DNA from 4 places in the Alkaliphilus crotonatoxidans genome. Region 4 is predicted to be linked to each of the others. Evidence: riboswitches for the same ligand, from Rfam matches in the RefSeq annotation. Region 4 holds a riboswitch; each other region holds the start of a gene.

Evidence for each region. A riboswitch is a leader RNA that binds a small molecule or an ion and turns the genes downstream of it on or off. The one in region 4 is predicted to bind cobalamin.
Region 1: it holds a riboswitch for cobalamin, as region 4 does, so the genes downstream of both, hemA (glutamyl-tRNA reductase) here and ACYQ1I_RS00015 (DUF4430 domain-containing protein) in region 4, are expected to answer to the same signal.
Region 2: it holds a riboswitch for cobalamin, as region 4 does, so the genes downstream of both, cobU (bifunctional adenosylcobinamide kinase/adenosylcobinamide-phosphate guanylyltransferase) here and ACYQ1I_RS00015 (DUF4430 domain-containing protein) in region 4, are expected to answer to the same signal.
Region 3: it holds a riboswitch for cobalamin, as region 4 does, so the genes downstream of both, cobT (nicotinate-nucleotide--dimethylbenzimidazole phosphoribosyltransferase) here and ACYQ1I_RS00015 (DUF4430 domain-containing protein) in region 4, are expected to answer to the same signal.

The regions. Positions count from the first base shown of each region.
Region 1 is NZ_BAAHXS010000004.1:916,863-920,074, reverse strand. It holds gene hemC (hydroxymethylbilane synthase) at 1-132, opposite strand, end outside; gene ACYQ1I_RS06955 (precorrin-2 dehydrogenase/sirohydrochlorin ferrochelatase family protein) at 119-751, opposite strand; gene hemA (glutamyl-tRNA reductase) at 765-2,036, opposite strand; cobalamin riboswitch at 2,142-2,324, opposite strand; gene ACYQ1I_RS06945 (TVP38/TMEM64 family protein) at 2,407-3,066, opposite strand; gene ACYQ1I_RS06940 (sensor histidine kinase) at 3,159-3,212, opposite strand, start outside.
Region 2 is NZ_BAAHXS010000006.1:397,832-401,043, forward strand. It holds gene ACYQ1I_RS13935 (lipase family alpha/beta hydrolase) at 30-1,322, shown strand; cobalamin riboswitch at 1,359-1,539, shown strand; gene cobU (bifunctional adenosylcobinamide kinase/adenosylcobinamide-phosphate guanylyltransferase) at 1,639-2,196, shown strand; gene ACYQ1I_RS13945 (cob(I)yrinic acid a,c-diamide adenosyltransferase) at 2,209-2,751, shown strand; gene cobS (adenosylcobinamide-GDP ribazoletransferase) at 2,751-3,212, shown strand, end outside.
Region 3 is NZ_BAAHXS010000004.1:675,126-678,337, reverse strand. It holds gene ACYQ1I_RS05750 (family 78 glycoside hydrolase catalytic domain) at 1-1,145, shown strand, start outside; cobalamin riboswitch at 1,215-1,393, shown strand; gene cobT (nicotinate-nucleotide--dimethylbenzimidazole phosphoribosyltransferase) at 1,536-2,585, shown strand.
Region 4 is NZ_BAAHXS010000001.1:1,362-4,573, forward strand. It holds gene ACYQ1I_RS00010 (S8 family serine peptidase) at 1-1,365, shown strand, start outside; cobalamin riboswitch at 1,567-1,761, shown strand; gene ACYQ1I_RS00015 (DUF4430 domain-containing protein) at 1,977-2,789, shown strand; gene ACYQ1I_RS00020 (S-layer homology domain-containing protein) at 2,877-3,212, shown strand, end outside.

The DNA.
Region 1 (3,212 bases), on a different contig from region 4:
ATCACCCATGGTCTTGATTTTAATGACTTCATATTGGTGCTGCGGAAAATGCTCCCTCAATTGCTCTACAATAATTGCTGCCTGGGCCAAGGCCAGTTGACTGGCCCGGGAGCCAATTCTAATGGTTCTCATTTTCTTCACCCTCTTTATATTTAAATGCCTCGTAGATTTCCCAGAGGTCTGCTGTTCCCGTAAGACCAGCCTGTACTAAAATTTCATATAGTTCCTTTCGTTTTACGGAATCTTTTATTTCTAATTGGGCCCTTTCACGGATCTTTCCCAATATATCCACTAAATGACCATGGTCTTTGCCATACCGCTGAGCTAATTCGGCAACAATGGCCCGGGACAGCAGGGGACTTTTCCCCTCCGTTGAAACGGCAAAGGTAAGGCTGTTTTGCCGGTGGATGGCGGGTATAATAAAATCTCCCCTTTCCGGCATGTCCACCACATTAATCATAATGCCCAGGGCCCGGGCTTCCTCACAGCAGGCTTGACTGACCAAGGGATCATCGGTGGCTGTAATGATTAGCTCGCTGCCCCTTAAAAGCCCCTTTTCATAGAATCTTTTCTGCCATTGAATTTTACCCCCTTGTGCTAAGGTCAGAAGATGCGGGGTCAATTTGGGGCTAATGACAGTCACCTGGCCTCCATGCTGGAGCAGGGAATTTATTTTTCGTTCGGCCACCCTTCCGCCCCCCACAACGGTACAGCGTCGACCGGCAAGCTGGAGCATGATTGGATAGTACATATTCATTCCCCCATCAATTTTTGGTATTATGGAAATCAAAAAGCTCGTCTACAATGGCGGCAACCTCTTCGCCCCGTCCCCCGATACCGGCATTTTTCATTTGTAGAATCGGCCTTCTCCAGATTTTTTTAATTAGGCTCTTGACGACCTGTTCTATTTGCCCTTTATCTCGGTCCTCCACATGGGGAAGCTTTTTAAAGAGCCTTTCCAATTCCTCCTGGGTTAACCGGTCGCTATAGCTTTTTATAGCTTCGATTCTTGAATAGATGGGCAGACATCGATACCAATTACAATATTCCTCCACGGCCTCTTGAATCGATTGGGCTGCTTCCCCAACGCATTGCTTTCGAAAGGCCATGCTCTCCTTTGCAATCTCATTTAATTGATCAATATGAAATAGCGTGACTCCTTTTATTTCGCCTATGGAAGGCTCAACATCCCGGGGCAGGGCAATATCCACTATACATAATGAGCCTTTGCCTTTATAGCTTTTTTGAAAGGCCTCCTGCCTCAGTACGTAATGGGGGGCCCCTGTGGCACTGATAATTACATCTACCTTGTTAATCAGGTGGTAGCGTTCCTCAAAGGGGCAATATTGAATTTGTTGATAGCTTTTTTGAAGTTTTTCAACAGTTTCCCTGGTTCGGTTGCATAGGTAAATTTCCTTAATATTTTTATCTATTAAATTTTCTATGGCAATCCGACTCATTTTGCCAAAGCCAATTACCAACACCCGCTTATCGGTTAAGCTCCCTACCTGCCGCTCAATTTGTTTCACTGCAATGGTGCTAATAGACAGGGGATTGTTTGATATTCCCGTTTTGGCTTTAATCTCCTTGGCGGTGGAAATGGCTTCAAGAAAAAGTCTATTTAATACCTTGCCGCTGCTTCCCTCCTCCATGCCAAAATAGTAGGCTTCCTTCACCTGCCCCAGGATTTGATCTTCCCCCAGCACCAGGGAGTCGAAGCCGCAGCAGACATTATACAAATATGTAACTACTAATTTTCCGTCTAAAAAATGATATTGGCCCTTCAGCTCTATTTCAGTAAGCTTAAAAAAGTCTTGATAAAAGCCTTTGAAATATTCACAGGCCCGTGAGGAATCCGCTACCAAAGCGAAGACTTCGCTTCGGTTACAGGTTGAAATAATAATGGCCTCTTTAATAAAGGGATCCTGATTAAAGGCCTCATAGGCCCTTTCAAGCTTTGACTTTGTAAAAGCCACCTTCTCTCTAAGGCCAATGGTAGAGCTTTTGTGGGTAACCCCAAAAACCACTAAGTTCATTTTTAATCACCTTTTCCTCTTATCCATTAATAAACCCCTTGAACTGGGTCAAGGGGTATGCTTTCATCATTTAATACCAGAACACCTTCTATGACCCGTAGAATTGATGTTATTGTTAAATAGGCAGGTCTTCTGGCTCAGATTCATTACTTCTTCTTCCTTCCCGGTTTCCCAGTGGTTACTAAGAAGAAGCTCCTCTTTACAGCGGCGGGACCGCGTGGGATTTTCACCCAACTTCCCTTTTTCATAACATCGATTTGATGTTAAACCTATTTAAAAATGATCTATATTTTTTATTTTCTGTTTCGTTATAACTATATCAAATTAAATGTCCTATACCAAGTTTTTTTTAACTGTATCTTGATACAATCTAATTATGGTTTAAATACTCGGCCGGTCTTTTATCTAACAACAGTGGCAGACAGGCTAAAAGGATTAAAATAATAAAAACTGCAAGGGTTTTAATGGAAAATATTTCATCAATACCGTCACCTAAAAAAGTATATAAAAATACCTTAGGGGTACTTCCCAAAGCCGTTCCCAATAAAAATTGAGAGTAGTTAATTCCTGCCAGGCCTGCACCGTAGCTTATGGGGTCAAAGGGAAAGCCTGGGGTTACCCTCATCATAAACAGTTTTTTTACCACCTTTTCTCCACCCAATTCCTCCAGCTTATCCCTGTGATGCTTTCCAATAATCCTGACAAAAAATTTTTGAAACCGCCCGGCAAAATAACGGCAAAGGGAGGCACCCGTCAAAAGCCCCACTAGGCTTAGAATACTTCCTATCAAACCTCCATAAAGCACCCCTCCCAGTACAAATAGAACCGGACTGGGAATAAACAGAAAGGGTCTAATGGAGGATAGAATAACAAATACCGCTACCCCCCACATACCAAAGGATTCCACCAGGTTTTGCAGCTTTTTTATATCTACAGAACGGCCACCCAGGCCATTTGTAAAAAGAAGATAAACCCCCAGGGCTAGTGCAAGAATTAGGACTAGTCGAAGAATTTTTGTAAATGGCTTCATAACCCTACCCTATTCCTTTCCTAATTGCCTTAATCAGGCCTGCCTGCTACTACTTAGTCTGGGCCTGCTTAAGCCATGTCAAATTATTGCTTCTATATAGATTCTGAATTTCCTGCTTTTTCTAAATCAAAATAAAATAAGACACC
Region 2 (3,212 bases), on a different contig from region 4:
GGATGGCAGAAAAGATAGGAGTGGATATTTTGAAGCATTTAAAAAATCCAATTATTTTTATTCCTGGTTTAATGGGCTCCTTTGGGGGAGATATGCTGAAGGGGCAAAAAAAGTGGGGCTTTGGTATGGCCCGATTAATTTATGATCCCTTTATAAGGGGATTGGAAAATTTAGGCTATCGCAGGGGACAAAATCTTCATATATGCCATTATGATTGGCGCAGGAGAATAGAAGAAATTGTACCCACTTACCTTATTCCTATGATTAATGAGGCTAAGAAAAAACATCCCGATCAATCGATTGATATCATTACCCATAGCATGGGGGGATTGGTGGCAAGAGCCTTTATTCAGGGATCGCTGTATCAAAATGAAGTACACAAGCTGATTCTAATTGGCACGCCTAATCTGGGAGCCCTGGATGCCTATTATCTATGGTCTACCGGCAGAATGGTACCAGTGAAAAAAAGATCAATATTCCAAATCATCTATCGGGGGTATCTTTGGATACTTAGAAAAATTCTAAAAATCCCTATGGGAGAAAGTCATTTATCCGAGCTGCATAGAAATTTCCCGGCCCTGGGACAGCTTATTCCCTCCAATGGTTATGGGCCAATCTTAACCTATGAATCAGCACCTGATCAATGGGTGCTGGTACCCAGAAGTTATATGAGATATCAAAATCCACTGTTAGACCACCTTAACAGTCAATTGCCTATATTAAAGGAGCGGGTAGAGGAGCTTTATTGCTATTGCGGAGAAGGAAAGGAAACCAACGAACAGCTGGTGGTCGACCCACAACAGTTACTTAATTATGGAAAAGAGATGATTACAGGAATTTTAAAAACCGGCCAGGGAGACGGTGTAGTGACGGTTGCCAGTGCATCATTGGATAAAGGAATAGGCAATGTACTGCCCGGCAGCCATCATGGCATTCTGATGGAAGCCCTGAACCCAATTTCTCAGGGCTATGGGGTTCAAGTGGTTGACAGTTATCATGAGGAAGAAGAAACCCTGCACCTGCTTTTTAATGGACCGATTGAGTTTACCCTGACCAGAGGACAGCAAACCATATTAGTCTATGATACCGATGGAATCAAGAGCAGCTATGACCATATGATTCAGGAGCACGAGGGAGATTTCCATTGGATTGCCATTCGCAACGTTCCCTACGGTGAATATAACTTATATATACAAGGGAGCAAGATTCAAACTATTAATCTTTTGGTATTGGGACGAGAGGTAGAAAAAGAATATACCGGCGAAGCATCAGGGTTAGGCCATAGACCCTTTGCCAGCTTCTATTTAGAGGCGGAAAAATAGATTGATAAAAATAGTTGTTTCTGGTATGATTAACTTGAATTTAATATCTTGTGTTGGTGCAAACAATAGCTTAATAGGGAAAGTGGTGAAATTCCACTGCAGCCCCCGCTACTGTAAGTAATGACTAAGGCAGCCATAAACCACTGGGAAACCGGGAAGGGTGCTGCCTGTAGGATGAGTTACAAGCCAGGAGACCTGCCACGCAGCAATAAACTACCTTCGGAGGGAAGGCATGTTTCATGGTTTTGATTAAAAGCCCTTACCTCTGTCGTGTTTAGGTAAGGGTTTTCTAATTTATAGGAAAGAGGAAATTGTTATGGGAAATTTAATTTTGGTAACGGGAGGAGCCAGGAGCGGCAAAAGTACCTTTGCAGAAGGTCTCTTAAGGGAGCTGGGGGACAAGGTACTCTATGTTGCCACAGCCAAGGCCTTCGATCAGGAAATGCAGGATCGAATCAAAAAACATCAAGCCAGCCGTCCCCAGGGGTGGCAAACGCTGGAGGCCTATAGGGAATTGGATCGGGCGCTGGCCCTCAGTGGAACCTGCATGAAGGGAATCATATTGGATTGTGTGACCATTATGATTACAAACCTAATGATGGATTATGAACCCCATTGGGATAAGGTAAAGCCCTTAAGGATCAATGAAATAGAAGGAAAAATAATGGATCAATTTGTAAGGGTTGTTGAATATACAAAAAATACTGATGCCACTGTCGTGCTGGTTACCAACGAGGTGGGCTTCGGCATCGTACCGGGCTACCCTATGGCCAGGGCCTTTCGGGATATAGCAGGCAGAGTAAATCAATACCTGGCTTCCCAGGCCCATGAGGTTTATTTAACGGTTTGTGGTCTCCCATTAAAAATAAAATGAGGAGTGAAATATATGCTTACAAAAAAATTGGAAAAGGGCTTAATTCATATTTACACCGGCGATGGAAAGGGAAAAACGACTGCTGCCCTGGGGCAGGGGATCAGAACCTCGGGATCGGGCTTTCGGGTATTAATGGCTCAATTTCTTAAGGGTGATGATACAGGTGAGCTATACAGTATTGAAAAAATACCTAATTTTGATATCATTCGCTTTATTAAGGCAAACAAATTTTATTTTCAGATGAACGAGATAGAAAAAAAACAGGTTCAGCAGGGAATTATGGAGGGAATGAAGATCATAGAAGGCCATTTGAAGGAAGAGCACTATAATTTAATCATATTAGATGAAATTATGGCTGTACTTAATCATAAAATCCTTACTGTTGATGTCATTTTAGACTTGATTGAGTCGAAGCCTCATCATGTAGAATTAATTCTAACAGGCCGAAATGCGCCCCCAGAGCTGGTGGAAAGGGCTGATTATGTAACCGAGATGAAGCTGATTAAGCACCCCTTTCAACAGGGCATTTACGCCAGGAAGGGAATTGAAAGCTGATGGGCCGTTTCATTGGGATTTTGCAATTTTTGACCCGAATCACCATTGTCAAGGACCTTCCTTTAGATGAATCCTTTCATCGGGGAATTATTTTTTTTCCCTGGGTGGGCCTGCTGCTGGGAGCGATCAATCTGTTGGCCTACAGCGTGTTTTCATACCTCTTTCCATCGGCCCTTGGGATATTGTTAACCCTAAGCCTTTATATCGTCTTGACCGGTGGCCTTCATTTAGATGGTCTGGGTGATACCTTCGACGGTTTTTACAGCAATCGCCCCCGGGAGCAGATTTTGGATATTATGAAGGACAGCAGGCTGGGTACCAATGGATTACTGGCCATTGTGATGGTGCTGATCCTTAAGGCTGCGGCCTTGATATTGCTTAAGGGGTCAGACTTGATGATAGCCCTTGTTCATATGCCCATCATGGGAAGACTGGCCCTGGCCTTCGGGTGCCATGGTGCA
Region 3 (3,212 bases), on a different contig from region 4:
AATGGCTTAGGGATTTAGACGCAGATCAAACAAAGGAGTTCGGTGTACCTTCCATTGTGCCCAATATTATGGGGAAGCATGAAGGGGCAGCTGGATGGGGAGATGCTGCTACAATTATCCCCTGGACAATGTATCAGGTGTATGGAGATCTAAAATTCTTAGAGGATCAGTACGAGAGCATGAAGGGCTGGGTTGATTATATTCAATCCAGGTCAGAAGGCTATTTATGGCAGACAGGATTCCAGTATGGAGACTGGTTAGGACTCGATAAAGAGGAAGGGAGTAACAGAACAGGGGTAACGGACATATACCTGGTAGCTTCTGCCTTTTACGCCTATTCAACAGAGATTGTATTTAAAGCGGCAAAATTGCTTGGAAAGGAAGGGGATTATAAAAAGTATTACGAGCTGTACAATAATATTTTAAATGCCTTTAATGATGAATACATTACGAAAACAGGACGTTTAGTGAGTGAAACACAGACAGCCTGTGTCCTAGCCTTATATTTTAACCTGGCTAAAAAGGAATACAGAAACAGAATCATTACATCCTTAAAAAATAACCTGGCTGACCATAAAAATCACCTTGTTACCGGTTTCATAGGCACATCCTATTTGTGTCATACATTATCAGAAAATGGCCTTCATGAAATAGCGGGAGAGCTGCTTCTTAAGGATGACTATCCATCGTGGCTATATGCAGTAAAGAAAGGCGCCACAACCATATGGGAACGATGGAATTCCATGCTGCCCGATGGCAGCTTTGAAGAATCGGGTATGAATTCCTTTAACCATTATGCATATGGTGTCATAGGTGACTGGTTATATCAAAGGGTTGCAGGAATTCAGCTGCTAGATGTTGGATACAAGAGAATAAGAATAGCGCCGACCTTTATAAAGGGCCTTACTTCTGCAAAGGGGACCCTGGAAACAATGTATGGACTCATCAGTGTTTCTTGGGAATGTTGCAATGGAAAAATTACAATTGATATTATTATTCCGCCAAATACAACCGCAGAAATAGTCCTTCCAGAAAAGGCAAGGCCCTTAGAGGTAGGCTCAGGACGCTATCACTTCAAATATAATACAACCACAAATCTTGAAATGGATAATTGCTCAAAGGGATCAGCCCAGGAGAACGACTAGATGATCTATTACAGCTGATATCAATATCCATTGACGATAAATTCCATATGTTATATGATATAGATGAAAAATAAAAAGAAAGTAATAGGTGCCTCTTTTGAGGAGAATAGGGAATGAAGTGTAAATCTTCAACGGACCCACCACTGTGATGGGGAGCTTTACTGAAAAACGCCACCGGATATTTATCTGGGAAGGCTCAGTGAGCAAAGAACCAGAGTCAGGAGACCTGCCTATATACTTTATGAAACGTGGATGATGGAAAAGTCTACAGTTTATTGTGATTTCAATAAGCTGTAGACTTTTATTTTTTAAATTGATAGAAAAGTTCTCACTTATAATAATTAAATTAAAGAGAACTCCATATAAAATTTCAACAAGGGAGAGGATTTTATGAATCTGTTGCAAAAGACCATTGGTATGATTGAATCGCTGGACAAAGAAATGATGGAAAAGGCTAGAACAAGGGTGGACAACCTAATTAAACCGCCAAAGAGTCTGGGGCGATTAGAAGATTTAGCGGTGCAGCTGGCAGGTATTACCAAAAATATCCACCCTATAGTGGATAACAAAGCAATTATCGTAATGGCGGCGGATCATGGGGTGTATGAAGAAGGGGTGGCTGGTAATCCCCAGGTAATTACAGCTATACAAACGATGAACTTTACCAAAGGAGTTACTGGCGTATGCGCCTTGGGAAAGGCTTCAGGGGCCAAAATAGTTGCTGTAGATGTAGGGGTAAAGGCAGATCTGGAACGAAACAGTGGTTTAATTGCGAGAAAAATAAAATATGGAACAGATAATATGACCAAGGGGCCTGCCATGACCCGGAAAGAAGCCATAAAATCCTTGGAAGTGGGAATTGAAATCGCTACTGATGAAATTAAAAAGGGAGTTAATCTATTGGGAACCGGTGAAATGGGCATCGGTAATACTACTGCCAGTACTGCAATTGTAGCAGTCTTTGGAGGAATTAACCCTACCGAGATTACAGGAAGAGGATCTGGAACTGGTGAAGGTGGAGTTGAGCACAAGGCCAAAGTAATAGAAAAGGCCATTGCTTTAAACCGACCTGATCCATCGGATGGTATTGATGTACTGGCTAAGGTTGGCGGTCTTGAAATTGGAGGAATGGCGGGGGTCATGCTGGCAGCAGCGGCCAATAGAATACCGGTTGTGGTGGATGGTTATATCTCAAGTGCAGCAGCACTAATAGCCACAGCAATTGCCCCAAAAGTAAAGGACTATTTGATACCATCCCATGCATCAGCAGAAATAGGTGGTAAAAAAGCCTCCCAGTTATTAGGTCTTCAGCCGATGATCTACATGGATTTATGTTTGGGAGAAGGCTCTGGGGCGGCCCTGGTCTTTCCAATTATTGAAGCAGCATGTCACATGATTAATCATATGGTTACCTTTAAAGAAGGCATTGGAGAAATATAGAATTACTACAGTTTAAAAATGTTAAAACAGCAATACCTTTAAGTCATATAGCCTCAATATACTATGGGGTTTTCAATGACCAATGCCATTTCACTTAAGCTTCCATGACTTCTACACTATGCTGAAAGTTATAGCATGGTAGATTGTTATTCCGGTGGAAAGATATATTGAGGAGCTGGTAAGGGTTGAAATACACTGGAATTTATTAACCATAAATGAAAATTTCACTTGTTTTCACATAATAAGGTTGTTAAATAATAATCAATAGAACCATCAAATATGGCTGAATCTAAAAAATGTTGAGCGTACAATAGACTTTCTCATGGCTAGATATGCTGGTGAAATTTAATAAATTGTAACATTTTATCAAATCCATCATTTATCTGAGAGTTTATTTATCGGTGAAATAGAAAAGGCCAAAGACTCCTTAAGAAAGGTATTTAAGCTAATAAAAAGCCTAAGAGAAGGGCCACGTAAAGATAATATAGCTGAAACATGCCAATATTACGACAGTCTGATTGAAGCATGGGAAGCATATAACCGAGAACAAACCCGCCTATCCTTCCCTGCGTGGTGCGAAAGTAAGGGAAAGGTCTTTGGCCTGTGGAATGTTGCTTATTATCAGAA
Region 4 (3,212 bases):
TTTTCTCTTCCAGATGAACCAGCTTCATGGAATGAGAATGAAGATAATGAGATCGGTATTAACCTTAATGCAGCAACGGATATGATAGGTGTAAAAAAAGCTAGGAAGGATTTTAAAGTTACTGGTGATTTAGATGGAAGAGAGAATTCTTACTCTAAGAATGATGTTGTAATTGCTGTTATGGACACAGGAATTGATGCTGAACACGTTGACTTAGATGGAGGCAAAGTAATTGGTTGGTATGATGCTGTTAACGGTGAACTTGATCCTTATGATGATCATGGACATGGTACCCACGTTGCTAGTATTGCAGCTGGCACTGGAGAAGGAGATCCAGGAATTCAGGAAGGAGTTGCCCCGGGGGCAGCCCTTGTAGGAATAAAAACTTTGCCTGAGGCTGGGAAGAAGGGAAATCCTGCAGATACATTAAGAGGATTAAGATGGATTCTTCAAAATTTAGATACATATGGTATTAATGTTGTTAATATGAGTATTGGGACTAGTGCTTCCTACGAAGCGAGAAAAGAGATAATTGAGGTGATTAATGAAATCGATGCCCAAGGAGTTCCAGTCTTTGTTTCAGCAGGTAATGATGGTAATAAACCACCATATTATGACACTTTATCGACTTACGCTAAATATACTTCTACTTCTGTGGGGAATATTAAAGACCCTTATGAAGGGGGATGGGGCTTATCAGAAAGTTCCTCCCGTGGGACTGATAGAAATGTATCCTATAACAACGGTCCTTACGTTGTACTTCCAGGGTATAATATAAGGGCGGCAGCAGCTAACACAGGTAGTGAGTATACAGTAAAATCAGGTACTTCAATGTCTGCGCCTATGCTTTCAGGCGTTTATGCACTTATGTATGATGCAGCATATTCTCTGGGACAATCAACTACAATAAGGTTTAGTGGAACAGATATGGGTGAAATAGGTTACGATAAGAACTATGGCAATGGAAGAATACTGGCATATGATTCCATTAAGAATGCAGCCCAAGGCTCAGGCTCTTTCAATACTTATCGAACATATATATGTATACCTGATGGATACGTTTCGTACGGAAAGGTAGTTTTGTACCCTATAGGTGTTAATTCTGGAGAAGCAGATTTGAATGTCACCATGATAGTATTAGATGAAAATGAAGAAAATCTTGACATAGTTATATGGGCACCAGGCGATGACCCTTATCAAGGGGCGCCATCAACCTATTGGATAAAAGAAAATAAAGCTATACCCCAAGAACACTTTAGCCTATCTAATCCACCTACCGGTACTTATTATATAGGCGTTTATGGAGCAGATGATTCAGCCAATTACTCACTAGAAATTACAGGGCATCAATTATCAATTAATTAGTAATAAAATATAAACTTAACTTAGTTTATATTTTTATAATGAAAAGAAGCTATCTCTATCTCTCTGAAAAAGCCTTAGTTAATTCCTAAGAAAGAATTAATCTAAGGCTTTTTTATTGACTGTATTAAAGAATAGGCCTTAAAAGGAAATTTTTACATGACAAGTCATATTTTATAAGATATAATGTATGTGAAAACTGAATAGCTGAAACAGGTGCCAATTATGGTTTTTTATGGGAAGTAATTATTAATTGGTGAAAAGGGAAGTTGGGTGAAAATCCCACGTGGTCCCGCCGCTGTAAAAGAGGAGTCCTTACAGAATACCACTGGTAACATGGGAAGGTTGTAAGGATGATGACGCTTGAGCCAGAAGACCTGCCTGTTTTGTATGCACCATTTTACTCTACGGTCGATGGGGGGTGTTTTAAGATGCATGCTGCAATGTATGGTTTACATATTGACAGGCATGACATAAGGATTAAAAATGCTAAAAAACCTCTTAATGATTCAAGTTGAGAGGTTTTATTTTGTTAAAATTTAATAGGATTCGATCAATAAAGCAATTTTATTTGCCCCTGAAGGATACAAAATTCTTATGTGAGGTGGTTAATAATGAGAAGATCGATTAAAAAATTATCAATTATAGTAACCCTAGTGATGATTATATCTATGATGTTTTCAGCTACAGCCTTTGCAGCTTCTAAAACTGTCACAATTAGAATACAAGGCTATCATGACGGGAACGGAGAAATTTTAGATGAATATGAGGTTGTGCTAACTGATACAACAGGATTCACAGTAATGGATGCCTTTGAAGAAGCAGCCACAGACAATTCAATCAGCTATACGGAATCCGGTGGCTATGTAAGCGCCGTTGCAGGACAAACTGATCAGGATTATCCCAGTTCATTCTTCGGAGGCTGGATGTATAGAGTATGGGATACAAATGATCAATCGGCTTCTCCTACATTAGATGAGTTGCCAAGTGTTGGGGCAGCAAGCTATACCCTAAATGATGGGGATAAAATAAGTTGGTATTATGCCCTGCCTGAGTATACCTATTATACCTGCTTAAGCAATTACAGCAGCATTAATTCAACCTATAACGAAAACAGCTCCTTTGATGTTACTGTAAAGGGACAAATCTTTACTGACCTATGGAATTGGACAATAAGCCCCTTTGAAGAATTAGGCAGTGCCACCGTTGTGGTTGAGCGGGTATCCGATGGAGCAATCCTTGCTTCAAGCACAACAGCCACAAGCGGAGCCAATAAAGGGAAGGCAACAATCACCCTGCCCAGCGTTACGGCAGATACGGAATGCTACGTATATGTACAGGACAGCTATTATACCTCAGGCAGTGAAGCCGATGGAATACAACATGTCAAATCATGGAGAAAGCCAATCACAATATTAAATAATTAAAGTCGTTTTAATTCAGTTGTAAAGTAACAAAATTCAGGGGCAAATAAATTTGCTCATATTATCAATAAGCTAGGAGATGAGTTTGTAATGAGAATAAGGCATAAAAGAACGATTTCCTTTTTAATCATGTTGGCCATGGTGTTGGGAAATCTATTTATACCCCAGGGCTTGAATATCTTTGGCAATGGCCCCCTGACAGCCTACGCCGATACTGCCCTCAGCAATGTAACCCTTGAACTAAGCACAGTGACAGTCTATCCTGGGGATACCGTAACGGCCAGTGTTTACGGAAACCCCAATGAGGATTACGGATTAGGAATTTTCCTCCCCGACACCAGTGATATTTATGAAACTCCATCAGATCGCTGGATAGACATTCCCGTAACAACCGATCTGGAGGGAAAGGTCGATCATGAAATATCG